Regions from separate parts of the Arthrobacter sp. Hor0625 genome, predicted to be linked through region 4. Evidence: predicted binding sites of a transcription regulator. Region 4 holds the regulator's gene; each other region holds the start of a gene.
The links. Region 4 encodes LexA, which represses DNA repair genes until DNA is damaged. Its sites were predicted from a motif close to TCGAACANNTGTTCGA; they were not measured.
Positions count from the first base shown of each region.

Region 1 (3,389 bases), 650 kb from region 4:
AGCTTGCCGAGCGGAACGCTGAAGTAGAGCATGCTTTGTAATATATCCCAGCAGCGGCATGGAACCCGGTCCGGGGCCGGCCCGGGTGCGCCTCCCGGCACCGCCGAGCACTATGCTGGCATGATGACCACCCCCCTTTCTGCGCCCGGCTCCCGCGTGGGCTCCGGCCTGCGGATCGGCGTCCTGGCTCTCCAGGGCGACTTCCGCGAACACCTGCACGCGGTGGAGGCCGCCGGCGCTGCCGGCATCGGCATCCGCCGGCCCGCCGAACTGGACGGCCTGGACGGCCTGATCATTCCCGGCGGGGAATCGACGACGATCGACAAGCTCGCCAGGATCTTTGAGCTCCGTGACCCGCTGCGTGATGCCATCCGCTCCGGGCTGCCCGTCTACGGCTCCTGCGCCGGGATGATCCTGCTCGCCGAGGAGATCGCGGACCCGGCCACCGACCTGGCCGGCAACCCGCAGCAGACATTCGGCGGGCTCGACATCACCGTGCGGCGGAACGCCTTCGGGCGGCAGCGCGAATCGTTTGAAACCGACCTCGACTTCAAGGGCCTTGAGTTCAGTGCCGGCGCGGCCGGCGTCGATCCCGTGCACGCCGTGTTCATCCGCGGCCCGTGGGTCGAGCGCGTCGGTCCGGGCGTGGAGGTGCTGGCCAAGGTTGAACCGTCCCTCGCCGGCCACCCGGAATCCCTCGACGGGACGGCTAGAATTGTTGCAGTGCGTTCCGGCAAGCTGCTGGCCACCTCCTTCCACCCGGAAGTGACGGGGGAGAAGCGGGTGCACGAACTGTTTATTCGAATGATCAGAGGAGAAGCGTAAAGCATGTCAGGCCACTCCAAATGGGCGACGACCAAGCACAAAAAGGCCATCATTGACAGCCGCCGGGCCAAGTCGTTCGCCAAGCTGATCAAGAACATCGAAGTCGCGGCGCGCATGGGCGGACCCGACCTGGCCGGCAACCCCGGGCTGGAACTGGCGGTCACCAAGGCCAAGAAGACCTCCGTCCCCAACGACAACATTGACCGCGCCATCAAGCGCGGCGCCGGCCTGACCGGCGAGGTCGTCGACTACACCGAGATCATGTACGAATGCCGCGGCCCGCAGGGCTCGGCGCTGCTGATCGAGTGCCTTACCGACAACAAGAACCGCGCCGCCTCCGAGGTCCGGCTCGCGATCTCCCGCAATGGCGGCACCATCGCGGACCCGGGATCAGTCAGCTACCTGTTCTCCCGCAAGGGCGTCGTCTCGCTGCCGAAGAACGGCCTTACCGAGGACGACGTCCTGATGGCCGTGCTCGACGCCGGCGCCGAGGAAGTCAAGGACAACGGCGACAGCTTCGAGATCCACTCGGAGCCGAACGACCTGCAGGCCATCCGCGAGGCGCTCAAGGAAGCCGGCATCGACTACGACACCGACGAGGCCGAGTTCGTGCCCTCCATGCAGGTGCCGCTGGACCTGGACGCGGCCAAGAAGTTCATGAAGCTCGTGGACGCGCTCGAAGAGCTCGACGACGTGCAGAACGTTTATAGCAACGCCGACCTCAGCGACGAAGTGCAGGCCGCACTGGAAGCCGAGTGACCCTTCGCGTCCTCGGCGTCGACCCCGGCCTCACCCGCTGCGGGATCGGCGTCGTGGACGTCGAGAAGAACCGCCGGGCCACCATGGTGGCCTACGGGGTCGTCGGGACCTCCCCGGAGGAGGAGCTGGACCAGCGGCTGCTGGTGATCGCCACCTCCATCGACGACTGGCTCGACAAGCACGAACCGCACGTCCTCGCCGTCGAACGCGTCTTCTCCCAGCTCAACGTCAGCACGGTGATGGGCGTAGCCCAGGCCTCCGGCGTCGTCATCGCCGCCGCCGCCCGCCGGGGCATCCCGGTAGCCCTGCACACCCCGTCGGAGGTCAAGGCCGCCGTCACCGGCAGCGGCACCTCCAACAAGGACGCCGTCACCAAACTGGTGACCAAAATCCTGCGGCTGGACGCCCCGCCCCGGCCCGCCGATGCGGCCGATGCCCTGGCGCTGGCGATCACGCACGCCTGGCGTGCCGGGGGCGCGACGTCGGGCAGGGCAGCAGGCGCCGGGGCGCCAGGGGGGCAGTCGCTCACCGCTGCCCAGCGGGCCTGGGCCGACGCCGCCCCGGGTGGCCAGTCGCTCACGGCCGCCCAGCGGGCCTGGGCGGACGCGGAGGCCAAAGCGCGCCGTGCGCGCTGAATGTCCGGGCCGCTTGCTAGGGTATTCGTAGATATGTTCGGATGGCCGGCGCGTGCCGGCCGTACCGGCGGTAAGAGCTCAGCTGGACACCAGCTGTAACCCCAGGAGCCAGGCCTTGATCAGTTTTCTCCGCGGCACGGTGGCGCACGTCGGCCTGTCCTCGGCAGTCATCGACCTCAACGGCGCCGGCATGAGCGTGCACGCCACCCCGCAGACCCTCAGCCGGCTCAGGGTCGGTGACGAGGGCAAGCTGTTCACCTCGCTGATCGTGCGTGAGGACTCGCTGACGCTGTTCGGTTTCGCCAGCGACGACGAGCGCGAGGTCTTTGACATCCTGCTCAGTGTCAGCGGCGTCGGTCCCCGGCTCGCGCTGGCCGTGCTCGCCGTCCACGACCCCGAGGCCATCCGGGTCGCCGCCCACTCCGGGGACAACAAAGCCTTCACGAAGGTCCCCGGCATCGGGCCCAAGGTCGCCGGCCGGATCGTTTTGGAGCTGGCAGGCAAACTGGTGCCGCACGGCACCCCCGGAACCTCCGCGCCGGCCGTGTCCGCCGAGGCAGTCTGGAAACCACAGGTCATCGCCGCCATGACCAGCCTGGGCTGGTCCGAGAAGGACGCCGCCAGCAGCATCGACAAGTCGCTGGCCGATTCCCCCGGCCTCGCCGAGCAGGGCAACGTCGCCGAAATCCTGCGCGCCACGCTCCGCTGGCTCGGCCAGGACGGGGCACGCGCCGGGAACCGGGCAGGCGCCCGTGGCTGAGCCATCCCTGGTCGCCGGGGGAGAAGAACCCGAGGAACGCGCCATCGAGGCCGCCCTGCGGCCGAAAAACCTGCACGACTTCGTCGGACAGCACCGGGTCCGGAAGCAGCTGTCGCTCGTCCTGGAAGCCTCCCGGATGCGCGGCCGCAGCGCCGACCACGTGCTGCTTTCCGGACCTCCGGGCCTGGGCAAGACCACACTGTCGATGATCATCGCCGCGGAGATGAACGCCCCGTTGCGGATCAGCAGCGGCCCGGCGATCCAGCACGCCGGCGATCTGGCCGCCATCCTGTCCTCGCTCTCCGAAGGTGAGGTCCTCTTCCTCGACGAGATCCACCGGATGTCCCGCCCCGCCGAGGAAATGCTGTACATGGCCATGGAGGACTTCCGGGTCGACATCGTCGTCGGCA
Region 1 is NZ_CP199586.1:2,854,259-2,857,647, forward strand. It holds gene ACTWLI_RS13165 (MurT ligase domain-containing protein) at 1-32, opposite strand, end outside; gene pdxT (pyridoxal 5'-phosphate synthase glutaminase subunit PdxT) at 124-825, shown strand; gene ACTWLI_RS13175 (YebC/PmpR family DNA-binding transcriptional regulator) at 829-1,584, shown strand; gene ruvC (crossover junction endodeoxyribonuclease RuvC) at 1,581-2,219, shown strand; gene ruvA (Holliday junction branch migration protein RuvA) at 2,335-2,979, shown strand; gene ruvB (Holliday junction branch migration DNA helicase RuvB) at 2,972-3,389, shown strand, end outside.
Region 1: a site for LexA is predicted at 2,245-2,260, ahead of ruvA (Holliday junction branch migration protein RuvA). Genes of this name have one in related genera too.

Region 2 (3,389 bases), 110 kb from region 4:
ACCGAAGTCTTGATCGAGGAATTCGGCAAGGCGGCATTCGAGGCTTTGGAGCTGCTTCCACTGGACGAACTGCCTAAAACGGCGCTGCGGAAGCTGGCCGAGGCCACCGTCAGCCGCACCGCCTAGCGTCACGGCCCGGGCCCGGAAGGCGTCTGCATATAAAGGAGGGCCGTGCCCGGCGCAACGCCGGGCACGGCCCTCCTTTATATGGTCAACCACTGGCCGGCTAAGGCGGCCCAGTGGTGCTACCAGGCCATGGTCTGGGCGCGGCGCCGGATCTCCGTCTTGCGTCCTTCGCGGAGGGCATCGATCGGACGGCCGCGCAGCGACTCGTCCGGAGTGAACAGCCAAGTGATGAGTTCCTCGTCCGAGTAACCGGCATCGGCGAGGACCACGATCGTGCCCTTGAGGCTTTCCACCGCGTGGCCGTCCTGGATGAACGCTGCCGGCACGGAGCGGATCCTGCGCTCACCGACCCGGACAGCCGCCAGTGCGCGCTCATCCAGCAGCGCGTGCACCTTAGTAATGGAAACGTTCAGCAGTTCTGCTACGTCGGGCAGGGGCAGCCATTCGACTACGAGGCTTTCTACAGTACTCACGGATCAAGATTGCCATGCCGGGCGTGTATGCGCCTAGTCAGCCACGGCCTGATCCGCGGGTTCCTCCCGGCCGGACGCAAGGGGCCGCGGCGCCGCCGCAGGCCCGTTCCCGGGCAGGCCCGACACGCCCGGAGAGAAACCGGGCTTGCATAATGTCAAACACTTCTTGTGCTATTTCGCAATTCATGAGAGATTCGCTTAGATCACATTTGTAACTGCAGTATCTCCAGTAACACTGTTAACAGCAGTAACACCGGCCTGAAATGCAGCGTTCGCCGCTGAGAAGAGGATTTACCGCATGACGACGACACGTTCGCCGAAGTCCACCCCGAGGCCCGGCCTCCCGCTGATTGCGGCGACGACGGCAGCGCTGCCTGCGGTCGTACTCTCCTCGCTGGCCGTTGCACAGCCCGCTGCCGCCGAGTCCCGGCCCGCCACCATCCCGGCCACGCTTGCCGCGGCCATGAAGGCCCAGGCCCAAGCCCCGGCGCAGGCCTCCGTCATTCCCGCCGGGTCGGTTCCGGCCACGCTTCCCGCAACGCTGCGCCCGGCGAAAGTCGCCGTTCCGGCCCAGTACACGATCGCCCGGGGCGATACGATCAGCGCCGTCGCCCACCGCTACGGCCTGAGCACGCAGTCCGTGCTCACCCTGAACCGGCTGCGGGCCAACACGGTCATCTACCCCGGCCAGAAGATCCGGCTCACCGGAGCCGCAACGGCTCCCGTCGCCCGCGCCGCCGCCGTCAAGCCCGTTGCCAAGGCCGCCGCCAAACCCGCCGCCAAGCCGGCGGCCGCGGCCACCGGCAGCCTCTACACGGTGAAGTCCGGTGACACCCTGAGCGGGATCGCCGCCCGCCACGGCGTCAAGCTCTCCGACCTGCTCCACCGCAACGGACTGAGCATGCGCTCGGTGATCTACCCGGGCCAGCGGATCAAGACCGGCGCCGGGGCAGCAGCTCCCGCCCGGCCCGCGGCACCGAAGCCCGCCGCCACCCCGGCACCGAGGCCGGCCGCCCCGGCCAGCTCCGGTTCCTACACGATCAAGTCCGGCGACACGCTCTCCGGCATCGCGGCACGCCACGGGGTCAAGCTCTCCGCCGTGCTCTCCGCGAACCGGCTGACCATGAGCAGCATCATCTACCCCGGCCACAAGCTCGTCATCCCGGGCGCCGGCACCGGCACCATCAAGCCGGCCTCGAGCCAGAAGCCGGCCGCCGTGACCCCGCTGGTCCCGAGTTCCTTCCTGGGCTTCAGCTACCCCTCGGCCGTCGTCAGCTCGGCCAACCAGAACAAGGCGCTGCTCAATGCCTCGCCGGTGCCCAGCAACGAGCAGATGAAGCAGATCGTCGCGGATACCGCCCGCCGCATGGGCGTGGCCCCCTCCCTGGCCATGGCCTTCGCCTACCAGGAGTCCGGCTTCAACCACCGCTCGGTCTCCCCCGCAAACGCGATTGGCACCATGCAGGTCATCCCGTCCTCCGGCCAGTGGGCCTCCGAGCTGGTCGGCCGCAAACTGAACCTGCTCGACCCGTACGACAACGCCATGGCAGGCATCGCGATCATCCGCCAGCTGGTCAGCACCAGCAAGAACCTGGACTACGCGATCGCCGGGTACTACCAGGGCCAGTACTCGGTCAACACCCGGGGCATGTATGAGGATACGAAGGCCTACGTCGCCTCGATCAAGGCGCTGCAGAAGAAGTTCAGCTAACCATCACCACAGGGTGCGGCGGCTGCCGTGCCGGCACGGCAACGGGCCCGGATTGCACGTCAATCCGGGCCCGTTTCCGTGCAGAGCTTAGGATCAAAGGGTGCAGGAATACTCATCGGACGCTCTCGTCGGGACCCTGGTGGACAACCGGTACCTGATTCGGTCACGGCTGGCCCGCGGCGGCATGTCGACCGTCTATCTCGCCACCGACCGCCGGCTGGAGCGGGATGTGGCGCTCAAGGTCCTGCATCCCCATATGGCCGGCGACCCCCAGTTCCTGGACCGGCTGGGCCGCGAGGCCAAGGCCGCGGCCAGGCTGTCGCACCCGCATGTCGTGGGGGTGCTGGACCAGGGCGAGGACGGGCCGCTGGCCTACCTGGTCATGGAGTACATCAAGGGCCACACGCTCCGGGACGTGATCAAGGAAAAGGGCGCCCTGACGCCGCGGCTCGCGCTGGCGCTGATCGATCCCGTCGTCGAGGGCCTGGGCGCCGCCCACGCCGCCGGCCTGATCCACCGGGACGTCAAACCGGAAAATGTCCTGATCGCCGACGACGGCCGGATCAAGATCGGCGACTTTGGCCTGGCGCGGGCGGTCACGACGACGACCAGCACCGGCGCGCTGATCGGCACCGTCGCATACCTCTCCCCCGAGCTGGTGATGGGCCGGCAGGCCGATGCCCGCAGCGACCTCTATTCACTGGGCATCATGCTCTACGAGATGCTCACCGGACGGCAGCCGTTCGAGGGCGACGTCCCCATCCAGGTCGCCTACCAGCACGTGAACTCGACCGTGGGCCCGCCGTCGGAACTGGTCCCCGGACTGGCTGAGGAACTCGACGAACTGGTCCAGTGGTGCACCGCGAATGACCCGGAGAAGCGCCCGGTCGACGGCTACTCCCTCCTTTCGGAGCTCCGCCACATCCGGACCAACCTCACCGATGCGGAACTGGACCTCCGCCCCCCGGCCGCGGCAGCAGCCGGCGCCGCGGCGTCCGCGCCTCCGGCCGCGTCGTCCGCGGACGCACACACGGAACTGCTGGGCGGTGCCCAGCTTCCCACCGAAGTCATCCGGCGCG
Region 2 is NZ_CP199586.1:3,389,910-3,393,298, forward strand. It holds gene ACTWLI_RS15560 (polyprenyl synthetase family protein) at 1-126, shown strand, start outside; gene ACTWLI_RS15565 (Rv2175c family DNA-binding protein) at 246-599, opposite strand; gene ACTWLI_RS15570 (LysM peptidoglycan-binding domain-containing protein) at 898-2,310, shown strand; gene pknB (Stk1 family PASTA domain-containing Ser/Thr kinase) at 2,411-3,389, shown strand, end outside.
Region 2: a site for LexA is predicted at 755-770, ahead of ACTWLI_RS15570 (LysM peptidoglycan-binding domain-containing protein). Genes of this name have one in related genera too.

Region 3 (3,389 bases), 670 kb from region 4:
AGGAACGGCCGGACCATGTCCGATTTCATCGGCCCCGGCCGGAACAGCGAGATGTCAATGATGAGGTCGTTGAATTCCCGGGGCGCCAGCTTTCCGATCAACTCCCGCTGGCCCGGGGACTCGATCTGGAAGCAGCCCAGGGTATGGGTGCTGCGGATCAGCTCGAAGGTGGGTTCGTCGTCGAGTGAAACCGCGTTGAGATCGATGCGGCCGTCCGCGGCGATGAAGTCCGGTCCGGTGCCGTCGGGTCCGGCCGGGTGGCCGCCCGCGGCCATGACCTCGGCCTTCGACGGGTGCAGCCGCACCACTTCACGGACGGCGAAAGCCATGGCGCTCTGCATGCGGACACCCAGGACATCGAGTTTGAGCATGCCCATCGGATCCATGTCGTGCTTGTCGAACTGGCTCATCGGCAGGCCCAGGCCGCTGGGCTGCACCGGGGTGCGGTCCAGCAGGGTCGCGTCGCCCAGGATCACTCCGCAAGGGTGCATCGAAATGTGCCGCGGCAGCCGGTCGAGCCGTTCGGTCAGGTCCACCAGCAGGTCCAGCTGCTGGTTTTCGCCAAGGTCGCGCTGCTCCACCCGGCCGGCGAACTCCTTCAGCTCGGGTTTCTCCACCAGGGCCTCGCGGAAGTTCCGCGCCGAGAACCGCCACAGCTGCTTGGCGATCTCGTCGATGTCCCCGCCGTCCATGCCCAGCGCCAGGCCGGCGTCGCGGACGGCGCCGCGGGCCCGGTAGCCGTTCTGCATGCTCATCAGGGTGACGCGTTCGGCGCCGAACCGCTCGAAGATTTTCCGGTAGACGTTGTGGCGTTCGGCGCTTTCGACGTCGATGTCGATGTCCGGCAGCGTGGCGCGGTCCCGGGAGAGGAAGCGCTCGAAAATGAGGTCGTGCTGCAGCGGGTTCACCTGGCTGACGCCGATGAGGTAGTTGACCAGGCTGGAGGCTCCCGAACCGCGGGCGGCTGCCCGGACCCCCATGTCCTGGATCATCCGGGACACCTCGGCGACGGTGAGGAAGTAGGACGCGAAACCCAGGTTGTCGATGATCCTCAGCTCGTGTTCCAGCCGGGCGCGCAGTTCTTCGGCCTGCCGTCCGGCGATCCCGGGGAAACGCGCGGTGATGCCCGCCTCGCAGCGCCCGGTGAGTTCGACGAGCGGGTCGCCCGCAATCCCAATCACCGAGGCCTCCGGTACTACCGGTTGCTTCCAGCCCATGTCAGCGGCCGGGTCCATCCGGCAGCGGTCCGCGAGCGCCTCGGTCTGGGCGAGCAGGCTTTTCAGGTCCGCGGCGCCATAGCCGGCGGCGTGCATGATTTCCCGGCCCAGCTGCTGCATCTGCCCTGCGGATTTCAGCCAGGCCTGTCCGTTCGGTTGCAGCAGCGGGGCCGCGGCGAGTTCGGGCAGGGACTTCAGGGTGCGTGCGGAATCCAGCACGTCCGCCGTTGCGGCTCCGTCTTCGGCGCAGTACCGCACGGCGTTGCTCAGCACGGCGGGTACCGCGTGTTCGGCCGCGAGCTTGAGCATCCGCACCGCGTGCGCGGTGCTCAGCGGCTCACCTGGCGGGCTGAGCTGCGAGACCACCTCGGCGGCGACGGTTCCCGGCGGCATGGCGTCCAGCCAGCGTTTGAAGAGGGTGCGGGGGCGCAGGTAGCGCCGCCCGGTCATGGCGCGGCCGACGTCGGAGTCCGGACCAAGCAGGACGGTCAGGACCGGCTTCAGGGTGTGCTGGTCCAGGGTGCGGGAGGCCAGTTCCGCCCGGGTCACCGCGACGGGCACCGTGCCGCCGGCCTTGCCGGTGGTGCGGGCATGGGCGTCAGAGACCAGCCGGCACAGCGCACGGTAGCCCGCGCCCTGGTTCTGCCCGTGCGCCAGCACGACGACGCGGCCGCCGGGCTGGGCGCGGAAGTCGCCGTCGTCGTCGAAGACCGCAAGGTCCACGCCGACGACGGCGTCCAGCCCCGCGTCCATGCAGGCCTTCAGGTGCTTGACCGTGCCGTACAGGCCGTCGCGGTCGGTGCAGGCGAGCGCCGTGGCACCGTCGGCCGCGGCTGACGCTGCCAGTTCCTCCGGCCAGGAAACCCCATAGTGGGCGCTAAAGGCGGTGGAGACGTGCAGATGGGTGAAGCTCATGCCGATTCCGTTTTCCGGACCGGGCGGAGGGCGTCATGGATCCGCAGCAGCCGCCAGCGGCCGCTGCCGGTGTGGCGGCTCAGGTCCAGGGTGAGTTTTTGCTCCGGGTGACCGGCCCCGCGGACCTGGATCCGCCAGATCTCGTGGTCCACCAGCCCTGCCCCGCCGCCCAGGGGAGCCCGCATTTCCTCCACCCACCATTGCCGCCGCTCGAACCAGCGGACCGGTTCGGCGCAGACGTCATAGTGCCGCCCGGCCCATTCCAGGGACCGGGGCTGGCCTGCGGGCGTGCAGTCGACGTCCACCGACTCACTGAACATCCCCATGACGCCTCCCGGACCCGCTGGCCGCTATACCGGCCTGAACAAAGCTTTCCCCGGGCCGTTCCCGGGTAGGGCACAGGACCGAGTATTCGAATATATCTTCGAACGCTTCCAGTCTACGCCCGGGCCGGGACAAAACCTAGATCGGGGGTGGACGGACGCAGGCGCAGGTAGCAGGATTGAGCCATGAGCTCCCACAGCGCACTCCTGAAGCACGTAAGTATCGCCGCCAAGGATTCAACCTTGGTGGCGAAATTCGATATTGACGGGAATATCCCCAGTTCGGGGGCGTATGTGGTGGGGCTGGTGGCGTCCACCCCGGACCATTCCCATCAGCGCCGGATGGAAATCGAGTTCATGAACGGCGAGGCCGTGTCCTTTTTCTGCTTCAGCCATGACGGCACGGAGGAGAACTTCGACCTCAAGGGGGTGGAGCATTCCGGCAACACCATCACCGGGAACTTTCCGCTCAGTACGGTGATGGGCCTGACCAAGGGCCACCTTATGACGGCCTACAGTGACTGCGACGGCCGGGACTACCAGGCCAACGTGCCGGTCGAAGAGGCCCTGTAGCCTCCGGGGACCGCGTCGCGGCGGATCCTGCCGCGGGTCAGTTGCCGGCCTTGTAAACGTCCAGTTCAAGCCGGGTGAACGCCGCGATCATCGCCTGGTACGTCTCCGTGACGATTTCAGGGTCGATGTCTTTTGCCTCCGCGGTGGCCTTGACGTGCTCAAGGACCCGCTCCACCCGTCCCGGTGCCCGCACCTCGGCGCTGTCGGCCTTGAGCGTCCCGGCGATGCGGATCAGCCGCTCCCGGCGGCCGATCAACGCGACAATCTGCTCGTCCACCTCGTCGACCGCCACCCGCACGGCTGCGAGCTGGTCCTTGTCGGCCTGGGCGTCTTTGGCGTCACGATGGGATGTGGACATGCC
Region 3 is NZ_CP199586.1:2,837,414-2,840,802, reverse strand. It holds gene ACTWLI_RS13110 (DNA polymerase III subunit alpha) at 1-2,132, opposite strand, end outside; gene ACTWLI_RS13105 (DUF6504 family protein) at 2,129-2,458, opposite strand; gene ACTWLI_RS13100 (hypothetical protein) at 2,642-3,028, shown strand; gene ACTWLI_RS13095 (chorismate mutase) at 3,066-3,389, opposite strand, start outside.
Region 3: a site for LexA is predicted at 2,545-2,560, ahead of ACTWLI_RS13105 (DUF6504 family protein). Genes of this name have one in related genera too.

Region 4 (3,389 bases):
GTGGGCGAACTCGTGGTACGCCTCGTCGACGATCACCACGGTCTGGCTCGCCTCGCCGGCCTCGTAGACGGCCTCCACCACGTCCAGTCCCAGGCCGGTGCCGGTGGGGTTGTTCGGTGAGCAGAGGAAGACGATGTTGGGTACGAGTTCACGGACCTGGCGGGCGGCCGAGGCGGCGCTGAGGCCATAGTCGGAGGCGCGCTCGCCGGTGATGTACGCGGTATCGGTGCCGGCCGCGAGAAGCGGATACATGGAATACGTGGGAGGGAAGCCCAGTGCGGTGCGTCCCGGGCCGCCGAAGGCCTGGAGGATCTGCTGCAGCACCTCGTTGGAGCCGTTGGCTGCCCAGATGTTGTCCGCGCCGAGGTCGTGGCCCAGGTACTCGGCCAGCGCCGTCCGCAGTTCGGTGAACTCGCGGTCCGGGTAGCGGTTCAGTCCGGCGGCGGCCTCCGTCACTGCCTCGGCGATGGCAGCCCGGACATCGGCCGGAACGCCATGGGTGTTTTCGTTGACATTGAGCAGGATCGGGACGTCCAGCTGCGGTGCGCCGTAGGGCCGGAGCCCCCGCAGGTTCGTTCGGAGGGGCAGTCGGTCGAGTCGCTCTAGCTGGTCAGTCACCCCTCCAGTTTAAGTGAGGGACCGTCCGGCCCCGAAACTGTGACTGTTGACGCGGTCCCCCGCGCCGGGTCGGACAGGCAGGCCGGCCGGGACGGCGAAGCTACTTGGTGGGCACGAAGAGCTGCTGGCCCGGCAGCACGCGGGCCGCATCGAGGTTGTTGAGCTGGACGATGTCGGCGACCACGTCGCGGGGATCGCGCTCCGGAGCCACTGTGCCCGCGATGGCCCACAGCGACTGGCCGGGCTGGACCGTGACGGTGACCGCCGGCGTGAGCGAGATGTCCGCGGCGGAGTCCGCCGCCTTGGCCGGTGAGTTGAGGAAGCCGGCCAGTGACATCAGCAGCGCGGCCAGCAGGATTGGCGGCAGCCCCAGGAAGACGAACCGGCCCCGGCGGGTCAGCCGGAGCGGGGCCGGACGCCCGGCAGCGGCCGGCGCCCCGGCGGTGGTGATGGAAACCAGCGATTCTGTACCAACGCTTACTGCTGACATGAACTGAGCCCTCCTGGACTTGTCTGTGCCGCCCGGCGTACTCCACTACCCGCCGCCAACCGGCCGAACCTACTAACGCAACACTCTGGAACCAACTGCTCCGGACCGGGGCTGTGCGCTCCGGACCTTGTTCCAGCCAAACCGTCCGACGCCTGCCGCTCGAACATAGAGCCGAAAGTACTTCCCGTACCCGCCGGCGCTTATTCGAACACATCTTCGAACTCCACTGTCTCTGTTTTAGCACCTATGAACGAACTATGTCGAGACTCGCTAGAACAAATGTTTGAAAAAGACCGGGGGCTGGCCTACTTTTGAAGCACAGGAGCACCGGCTTTTCGAACAGAAACAGTTCATCAGCGGGGTCCGACATTTTTAGATCTCACGGTCCGGACGGCAGAAACGCCGGGCGCAACGGAAAGGCAAGGCGAACATGGCAGCACAAGCCGCCGGCGGGAGGGCCGCAGCGCGCGGTCCGCAGGCCGTCCGGGCGCCGAAGAGCCTCACCGTCCGCCAAAAGAAGATCCTGGAGACCATCCAGCGGTCGGTCACCGACAACGGCTATCCCCCGTCCATGCGCGAGATCGGCGACACGGTCGGGCTCGCCAGCCTCTCCAGCGTTACCCACCAGCTCTCCCAGCTGGAAAAACTGGGCTACCTGCGCCGGGACCCCAAGCGCCCGCGCGCCATGGAGGTGCTCATGCCGCTGACCCTGGATGAAGGTGCCAACCGGATTTCCGGCGTGGAAAAGTCCAGCGGACTGCGCGCGGTTGGCGGCCTTGCCGTGGCTGAACTGGCCAGCGCCACCGACACCGCCATGGTGCCGTTCGTCGGGCGGATCGCCGCCGGCGGTCCGATCCTGGCGGACCAGGTGGTTGAGGACGTCATGCCGCTGCCGCGCCAGCTGGTGGGCCACGGTGAATTGTTCATGCTCAAGGTGGCCGGGGATTCCATGATCGATGCCGCCATCTGCGACGGTGACTGGGTGGTGGTCCGGCGCCAGAATGACGCCGCCAACGGTGACATCGTGGCCGCACTGCTCGACGACGAGGCGACGGTGAAGACGTTCCGGCAGCGCGACGGCCACACCTGGCTGCTGCCGCAGAACACGCAGTACGAGCCGATCCTCGGCGACCACGCCGTCATCATGGGCAAGGTCGTGTCCGTGCTGCGCTCCCTGTAGTCTGCGCCCGCACCTCCCCGACTGCCTGCCCCAGACAGCCGGAAGGCCCCGTCCGATCGAATCGGACGGGGCCTTCTCTGTTCGGGTCTTCCCTGTTCGGGCCTGCCGTGTTCGGGCCGGCGCCGTGGCCTGCTCTGGCCTCCGGTGCCGGCGGCCTAGCCGGCAGCCTGCGGCGCCGGCGTGCGGGCCAGGCGTTCGAGGGCCGCACGGGCCACTGCCGGGTCCGTGGTGGGCCAGAACGGCGGCAGCGCCGCGCGCAGGAAGGCGCCGTAGCGTTCGGTGGACAGGCGTGAGTCCAGCACGGCCACCACGCCCTTGTCCGACGTCGAGCGGATCAGCCGCCCGGCGCCCTGGGCGAGGCGGATGGCCGCGTGGGTCGCCGAGACGCTCATGAAGCCGTTGCCGCCGGACTGCGCCACGGCGCGGGACCGGGCGGTCATCAGCGGGTCGTCCGGCCGCGGGAACGGGATCCGGTCGATGACCACCAGCCGGCAGGAGTTTCCGGGCACGTCCACGCCCTGCCAGAGCGACATGGTGCCGAAGAGGCAAGTGTCCGGTTCGTCGGCGAACTGCTTGACCAGCGCCGTCATGGTCGATTCGCCCTGGCACAGGATGCTCAGGTCCAGCCGCAGACGCATCGCGTCGGCGGCCTCCTCGGCGGCCCGCCGGGAGGAGAAGAGGCACAGTGCCCCGCCGTTGGAGGCCCGGATCAGCTTTTCCAGCTCGTCAAGGGCTTCCGGGGAGGTGCCGCGGCCTGGTTTGGGCAGGTGCCCGGCCACGTAGAGGATGCCCTGCTGCGGGTAGGCGAAGGGGGAACCGACGTCGACGCCGGTCCAGCTCGGAGCGCCGGGGCCGACCAGGCCCAGTCCCCCGGCAGCAGGCTCGAACGCCGAACCGATGGCCAGCGTCGCCGAGGTCAGCACGACGGTGTGGTCGGCGAAAAGCCCCTCGCGCAGCCGTCCGGCCACGCTGAGCGGGGCGATGTTGATCAACGCGGGCGCGGAGTCGTCCGGCTGGGAGTAGCCCTGCTGCGGGTCGAAGCTGCTGGCGCGGGAAAACCAGACGACTTCCCGGTTTTCCTTGGCGGCGAGCAGCCGCTCG
Region 4 is NZ_CP199586.1:52,665-56,053, forward strand. It holds gene ACTWLI_RS00260 (histidinol-phosphate transaminase) at 1-618, opposite strand, end outside; gene ACTWLI_RS00265 (LysM peptidoglycan-binding domain-containing protein) at 719-1,108, opposite strand; gene lexA (transcriptional repressor LexA) at 1,539-2,288, shown strand; gene ACTWLI_RS00275 (ATP-dependent DNA helicase) at 2,444-3,389, opposite strand, start outside.